DNA from 2 places in the Paenibacillus paludis genome. Region 1 is predicted to be linked to the other one. Evidence: riboswitches for the same ligand, from Rfam matches in the RefSeq annotation. Region 1 holds a riboswitch; the other holds the start of a gene.
The links. Region 1 has a riboswitch for cyclic di-AMP ahead of ACAN56_RS33605 (resuscitation-promoting factor). Riboswitches for the same ligand answer to the same signal wherever they lie in the genome.

Region 2: linked by a shared signal. The riboswitch ahead of ACAN56_RS34305 (C40 family peptidase) and the one ahead of ACAN56_RS33605 (resuscitation-promoting factor) in region 1 are both predicted to bind cyclic di-AMP.

The regions. Positions count from the first base shown of each region.
Region 1 covers NZ_JBGJZP010000032.1:47,022-50,837, reverse strand. The annotation lists gene ACAN56_RS33615 (HD domain-containing protein) at 1-315, shown strand, start outside; gene ACAN56_RS33610 (TatD family hydrolase) at 370-1,140, shown strand; cyclic di-AMP (ydaO/yuaA leader) riboswitch at 1,339-1,566, shown strand; gene ACAN56_RS33605 (resuscitation-promoting factor) at 1,857-3,017, shown strand; gene rnmV (ribonuclease M5) at 3,170-3,721, shown strand; gene rsmA (16S rRNA (adenine(1518)-N(6)/adenine(1519)-N(6))-dimethyltransferase RsmA) at 3,718-3,816, shown strand, end outside.
Region 2 covers NZ_JBGJZP010000035.1:18,466-22,281, forward strand. The annotation lists gene ACAN56_RS34300 (C40 family peptidase) at 1-452, opposite strand, end outside; cyclic di-AMP (ydaO/yuaA leader) riboswitch at 458-600, opposite strand; gene ACAN56_RS34305 (C40 family peptidase) at 986-1,414, opposite strand; cyclic di-AMP (ydaO/yuaA leader) riboswitch at 1,472-1,610, opposite strand; gene ACAN56_RS34310 (hypothetical protein) at 1,831-2,661, opposite strand; gene ACAN56_RS34315 (M1 family metallopeptidase) at 2,673-3,816, opposite strand, start outside.

The sequences.
Region 1 (3,816 bases):
CTTGATTCCGAGACGATTGACGAAATACGCCGCAGCTTTGCCGTGGCAGGGCTAGATGCCGATTATGATCTGGAAATTGATTTTCCGACAGATTTGCCCTATGATGTGTTTCGTCCGGGACAAGGCTTTGACAGCAAGCAAATTCTGCTGCTTGACCGCCATGACAAACTGAGGGAGATCTCTGAAGTTTCAGATATCGTACGCTCCATCAGCGGAATTCACCGCGGCCGTTATCACCTGTATTTTCCACAGGATAAGCTGCAGAAAGCCCTTCCATTGCTGCCTTCTTCTATTGCAGAAATCTTTGCAAAGTAATCCAAAAATACTTGGAATTCATCATAGAAATTATGACAGAAAAGGGGATGTAACATGCAATTGTTCGACACGCACACCCATCTGGATGCTCCACAATTCGACGAGGACCGCGAAAAGGTAATCGCCAATGCGCTCGAGGCAGGAGTTACCAAAATGATTAATATTGGCTTTAACAGGGAAACAATCCCAACAACCATGAAGCTTGCTGAAACCTATGATTATATCTATGCAGCCGTCGGCTGGCATCCGCAGGATGCCATAGACATGAGGGACGGGGATCTCGAGTGGATTGCCTCACTGTGCAGTCATAAAAAAGTAGTTGCCATCGGAGAAATTGGGTTGGATTACTACTGGGATACCTCTCCTAAAGAGGTACAGCATGAAGTGTTCCGCAAACAAATCGGACTGGCCCGTGAACTGAAAATGCCGATTTGCATTCATAACCGTGATGCTCATGAAGATGTGGTGCGGATTCTTCGTGAAGAGAAGGCTGATGAAATAGGCGGAGTGATGCACTCCTTCTCCGGCAGCTGGGAAATAGCCAAAATGTGCCTGGATTTAGGCTTTCACCTATCCTTCGGCGGCCCGATTACATTCAAGAACGCCAGAGTGCCAAAAGAGGTGCTGGCCCAGACTCCGCTGGACCGATTGCTGATTGAAACGGACTCGCCTTATTTGACACCGCACCCTTTCCGGGGCAAGCGAAATGAGAGCGCACATGTGAGATTAGTAGCAGAGGCTGCCGCGGAAATAAAAGGGATTGATTTACAGGAATTGGCGGAAATTACGTATGCGAACGCACTGGAACGATTTGGGATTGTCTGAAATCGGGAGTAAAAGCGGTGAAAAATGAAGTATAGCCGATATATTAAACTTTTTTAATTTAAAAACGGCTGAATATTACAATATTTTAATCATTTTTTTGCGTAAACGTGGTTGAATCGTCCTTTACAACATGCATCAAAACAGGATATCATCTTTTCAGTGCAGTGAGCTGTTGTTACTGTGACAGTCACTGAATCATGGATCGTCTCGCTGAGTCTCCGTATGGAGAACGGGGGAACCAATAATGCCTGCCGCATGTCCGTACATAGAGTACAACACAGAAATGCCGCAGAATTTATTTGATTTCTTCACGTGGTCTTTGGGGTGAATTTGAGGGCAACCGCCGTGAGCGGGTGACCTAAGATAGGGCGTCTCTCTTATGCCCGAACCCGACAGCTAACCCCGTAAGCGCAAGTAAGAGAGGAAACCTCGTGCATAAACATTCCCGCGTATTCTGACATCCGGAGAAGCCACGAAAGAGTCCTCTGTGAACTCTTTTTTGGGCTTTTTTTGTTTTGAATAATGCGAATGTTCCCAGCATACTGTTATATAACAGGTATCTGGAGTAATTATGCCGGGCAGGCGATCCATGAGCAGGAAACGCTGAAGCAATGCGGGCGTATCCTGTTGCAATCTCAAACCTAGTTTCGTCAGCAATCATACAGTCACCTTGATATACAACTTGACGACGGGGCTATGTAAGGAGGATGGAGAGAGTGGGCGTATTCCAACCAGAAGTATCCCATGATTCGCAATCATCCAGCAGGTCTTTCGCATTACGGTGGAAGCAAGTGAATCCTCGCTTACTTTCGCTTGCAGGTGCGGTATCAATCGTTATCGCGCTGCTCATTCTGCTGTACGTACACGGTCAGAGCAAGAAAGAGATATTTTTAGTAATAGACGGGAAAGCACAGACGCTGGAAACGCGCGAAGCGCTGCTCAGTGATGTGCTGGCTAAGGAACAAATTTCGCTGCAGCCGCATGATGAATTATCTATTGGCCTTAGTGATGAGATACAGGACGGCGACCGTGTCGTGATCAATCGTGCGCAGAAGTTTAGTCTCACTGCGGATGGAGCAACAAAAACGCTGTACACCACCGAAGACACTATCGGTGACGCCATTAGCAAACTGGGTTTAAGCCTGGAGAGCAGTGACAAGATATACCCTTCGCTTGACACCACAGTATCGGCCGGCATGGAAATTAAAATTGTCCGCATCAACAAGCAGATTGTGGAGCGGAAGCAAAATTTGCCATTCCAGGTCATTAAGACCTCAGATCCTTCCCTGACCAAGGGGACCGTAAAAGTGGCACAGTTAGGCGCACCAGGCGTCATGGTCCAGCATATCGAGAAGGTCTACCAAGATGGAGAACTGGTCTCTATGCGCATGATTGGCAAGGAAGTACAGACGGTTACCAAACATAAAATTGTTTATGTTGGTACGAAGCCCCTGCCAAAGCCCGTTGTAGCTGCTGTGACAACTTCCAAAAAAAGTACGGCATCCAAAACAACCAAAGTTTCCGCAAAAAGCAGTAACGTCGTGCACAAGGCAGGCGTAGATTTCCAATACAAAAAGATGATCAAAAATGTGTCGATGACAGCCTATTCTTCAGAAGAACCAGGCATTGGGACCCGCACGGCTTCTGGAACACGTGTAACAGAAGGCCGGACAATAGCTGTGGACCCGAATGTAATTCCTATCGGCTGGTGGGTGTACATTGAGGGATTAGGGTTTCGCCGAGCAGAGGATACCGGCGGTGCCATCAAAGGCAACAAGTTGGATGTTTATTACGATTCACTGAGCCATGCCCGTAATTTCGGCCGCAAGTCCCGGACTATTTATGTGATCGGTCCAGTGAAGCCGGAGCTGAATTAACGGGGTCCGCTTTTGCAAATTAATGGTTTATAAGCTATAGTGAGTGTAGCACTGACAGAACGGGCTACCGCTCATCACTTATACATTCTTTAGCCAAAAAGAAGGGGAGCGAATCCTCTTCTTTTTGTGTTTTACAGGAAGGAGCAACGTGTATGATTAAGGAATTAATTGTGGTGGAAGGCAAGAGTGATACGGTTGCCGTCAAGCGGGCGGTGGAGGCCGATACGATAGAGACTGGCGGTTCAGCGGTAGACCGCAAGGTTATCGCCAAGATAGCGCTGGCAATGGAACGCAGAGGCGTGATCATCCTTACGGATCCCGATCATGCCGGCGAACGCATCCGCAAGATTGTTTCCTCCAAGGTGCCAGGCTGCAAGCATGCATTCATCCCGGAGAAGGATGCTACACGCAAAGGGGATATCGGTGTTGAGAATGCATCACCGGAAGCGATCCGTCATGCGCTGCAGCATGTACATACCTCCTTTGAAGGAGCCCCTGCCCTAATTGGGCTGGAGGATCTTATGGCGGCGGGCATGCTGGTGCATTCGCGAGCGGCTGAGCGCAGGATGGCGCTGGGCAACCTGCTTGGCATCGGGTATTGTAACGGCAAACAGCTATACAAGCGGCTGGCTATGTTTGGCATCACGCGGGAAGAATTCTCCGGAGCTCTCGCACAAATTGATCAGGGAGGCATTACTTCATGAGTGGCAATAACAAGATCTCATCGCCAGTACGGACCAAAGAAATTATTCAGCGCTACGGTTTTTCGTTCAAAAAAAGTCTGGGACAGAACTTTCTG
Region 2 (3,816 bases), on a different contig from region 1:
GATTGGTAAGCATCTGTACTCATGATCCGTTTGGCGCCAACGTAGCGGTTGACGTAGTAGCTGTCACTCATCGTGCTGATGGTTACACCACGGGAGGATGAAGCATGTGCGAATTTGCCTTCACCGACATAAATGCCGACGTGGGATACACCTTTACCGCTTGTATTATAAAATACAAGATCTCCCGCTCTCAGATCATCCCGGGAAATGGCAGTACCCATTTGGTATTGGGAACCGGATTGGTGTGGCAAATTGATACCGATCTTATCAAAAACGTACATTGTAAATCCGGAGCAATCAAAGCCGTTGGTCGATACACCGCCGGATACGTATTTACTTCCGATGGTCTTGTCGATGACTTTATCCATTTTGGAATCCGCGAAAGCGCTTCCTGCTCCGATGGTAAGCATAATGGAAAAGCTAAGTACTGCTGCTGCTAACTTCTTCTTCAAAAGTGAATACCCCTTCCAAATGCCTACGAGGTTAGCTTAAGGGTTCGGTTGAAGGTCCCCTATGACCCCTCTGTGAATAGGAGGTCAATTCACCCAAAATCGGTTCCCCCGTTTCCCTAATGGTTAGGGAACTCGGCATGACTGTTGATTAGGATTAGCTTGTTAACCAATACATGACAAAACCTTTGTAAAACCCGATTCAATAATTACAAAAATGTTACTAAAAACTCACTGCGATAATTGTAACAAAGACTTCGCCAGTTGGCAATCACTTAAAACATATTAATGCATAATATTTACGCTTTTTAAGAGTTATCTTTGCTAAAAAGGTCTTATATTTACGCGCTGAGTAAGCTTTAACTTAGATTTGTTGGGATTTTTAGTAAAAAGGTGTTTCACAGACCTCAAATACGTGTAAAAGGTAGAATAAGGAAGACAAAAAGGAAAAACCCGGAAATGATTACGGCAATAATCAGTTTCCGGATCTCTATAAGTTACAATTATTTATTGGAGGATGAAATTCCTGAGGGATGTCAATCGTAAGCGATAGCTTTGTAAGCTGTTGTGCTCATTACTCGTTTGGCTCCAACGTAGCGGTTGGCCCAGTAGGATTGACTCATTGAACTGATAGTTACACCACGGGATGAAGAGGATTGGGCGAATTTTCCGTTGCCGACATAAATGCCGACATGGGAGACTCCATTGCCAAGGGTATTGAAGAATACCAGGTCGCCGGAACGGAGGTTATTCCGTGATACGGCGGTTCCAACGCTGAATTGTGCTTTGGAAGTGCGGGGCAAGGTAAGGCCAACATTCTTAAATACATATTTGGTGAATCCAGAACAATCAAAGCCGGCAGTGCTTATGCCTCCGGTTTTATACGTCGTTCCCAGTGTTTTTGTAATAACCGTATCCATTCTGGAGTCGGCGAAAGCGCTCCCTGCTCCAAGCGTGAACACCATCACCAGCCCTAATGCTGCTGCGGTGCATTTCTTCTTAAAATTATGACTTTTCAAAAGATGTACTCCTTCCAAGGCCTGCGAGGTTAGCTTAAGGATTCGGTAGAAGGTTCCCCTATGACCCCTCTAAAGCGAGATCAATTCACCCAAAATATGGTTCCCCCACTTCCCGGTGCCGGGAATTTGGCGTTTTATGCACCGAAACAGTGACGTATCGACAAGGTTAAATGCTTAAAGGCACATTCATTTACTTCAAATTAGTTTCAAAAGATTACAAAGTTGTTACTACTGGTACAGGCATCATTGTACCAGAGGATTTACAGTTTTGCAAATACCCTAAATCACGTTGTAACCAAAAGAAGAGTCCCGCCCTTTATCTGGGGCAGTGACTCTTCTATTATGCCAAGGGACTGGCGTAATTATTGTGGAAATGTTTTGCTGCACCAAAGGTGATACTGCCCCGCTATGCTCCACATTTTGAACAGCGTTGAGGGAAGCGGTGAAAATTGCCGGAACAGCAGTGCGGGCAGGCCTGGACAGAAAAGTGCGGTCACTCCGGAGAGCAGCAGCAGAAGCAGGCCGCCGGCGCCGAACAGTGCAGATATACAGGTGGAAGGGAGGATTACCCTCAGGCCAACCAGCAAGGAAGAGAACATGCCTGTTCCTCCGGTGAAGCCAAACTGCATGTACAGCAGCAGAATGCGGATCAGGTAGAAGTACAGGAGCCAGGCCAGAACATAAGGAACCAGTCTCAGCAGCAGGGTATAATCGAGAATACCGCTGAGGAGAAGCCCGTACATTTTGGGGAGAAGCCAATACAGCGGTGCTGCGGCCAGAAGCCATTCCGCTAGACTGAACAGCAGTACGGGGAGTCCGTAAAGCTTCATTCCGGGAAAAAAGAACATTCCCCGCTCCCCTTTGCGCTCCTGGTGCAGCTCATGCAGCAGCCCTGCACGGATAAAGGGGGAGCATAGCAGCCGTAGCGCTGAGAGGGCCAGCAGCAGCCAGAGCCAGCGCAGCACCCCGGGGTCTGTGCCCAATGCAGTCTGTCCTTCGATATAATACAGCAATCTGCCTATTCCGCTGCCGCCGGCGTGTGTATCGGGATAACGGAGCAGCACCGGGATGAGGGCTGACCTGACGAATCTGTACAGGAAATAGCCCCAAAGCAGCCGATAGATAAAAAGCAGAATCAGAATATAAAATTGCTCTTTCATGCTGTACCAGCCGCGGGTTATCGATCTTTTCACAATCCTTCACCTCACCAGACAAGAGTTCCGAGCAGGGTTTCAAGCAGCTTCGTTGCACTAAGCGTCCAGCGGGAGAGCGTCTTTCGCTCCAGCTCCGCCAGTCTAAAATTGTTGAGATGCTTACTCTCCAGCAGAATGGAGTGCTCCGGATCAATCTCTGCGGACAAAAGAGGCGCTTTGTAGGCTAGCTGAAAGGTGGTTTCCTTCTCTGTTCCATTCCAAAACTGCTGGACGGTATAGCCATCCAGGAAGGTGAACTTTATCGGGACGTCACCATACTGATTTCCTTTATTGCTGACCGCTACTGAACTTTCGTAACGGGCATTATCATCGCCGCCCTCTTTTTTAGGGTCAGAGATTTTAATATGATCAATCGAAAAATCCGGAGAACCGCCGCTGTATACATATTGGTCGAAGTAGGCTTGCCAGGATTTTTTGGTCACCTTCTCCACGATTTTCTGGAAGTCAGCGGTAGAAGGATGCCGGAAGCGGAACTTACGGGTATAGGCCGCCATTAGGGTATCCATCGTCTTGGTTCCGACCTGCTGTTCGATATCCTTCAGCACCAGCTTGCCGCGGATGTACACATTTCGGGCATAGGAATCAGCAGGAGTGTATTTCCAGGTTTCCAGGTCAAGCGGCTGGGAGGATGTCACCAGGCTGGCCTGCAGGACATGATTGGATGATACCCCATACTCCTGCTCCATCAGCCTGTCTTCGGCGTAGGAAGTGAAGCTTTCGTCCAGCCAGGCCTCCTCGAATTCATTGCTGGCTAACATCCCGTAGAAATATTGATGGCCGATCTCATGAATGACCGTGCGCTCCAGAGAGGTTCCTGGAGAAGCCTCAGCTGCGCCAAAAGCAGTAACCAGTGTGGGATATTCCATCCCGCCGGCGCCGTTGCCCTCTTTGGGAGGTACGACGATGGATAATGTAGAGTAAGGATAAGGTCCGTACCATTTGCTGAAGTTGGTCAGGGCGGCCTTCGCTGCCTGGAAATAACGCTCCTGCAGATGTTTATGCAGCGGGTCCAGATAAAGCTTGATTCTCACGCCCGGTACATGGTCTGTAGAGAAGGCCTCCTCGGCTACCACAAAGTCCGGAGAAGCGGCCCAGGCGAAGTCATGTACATCATCCGCATAAAATTGGTACACC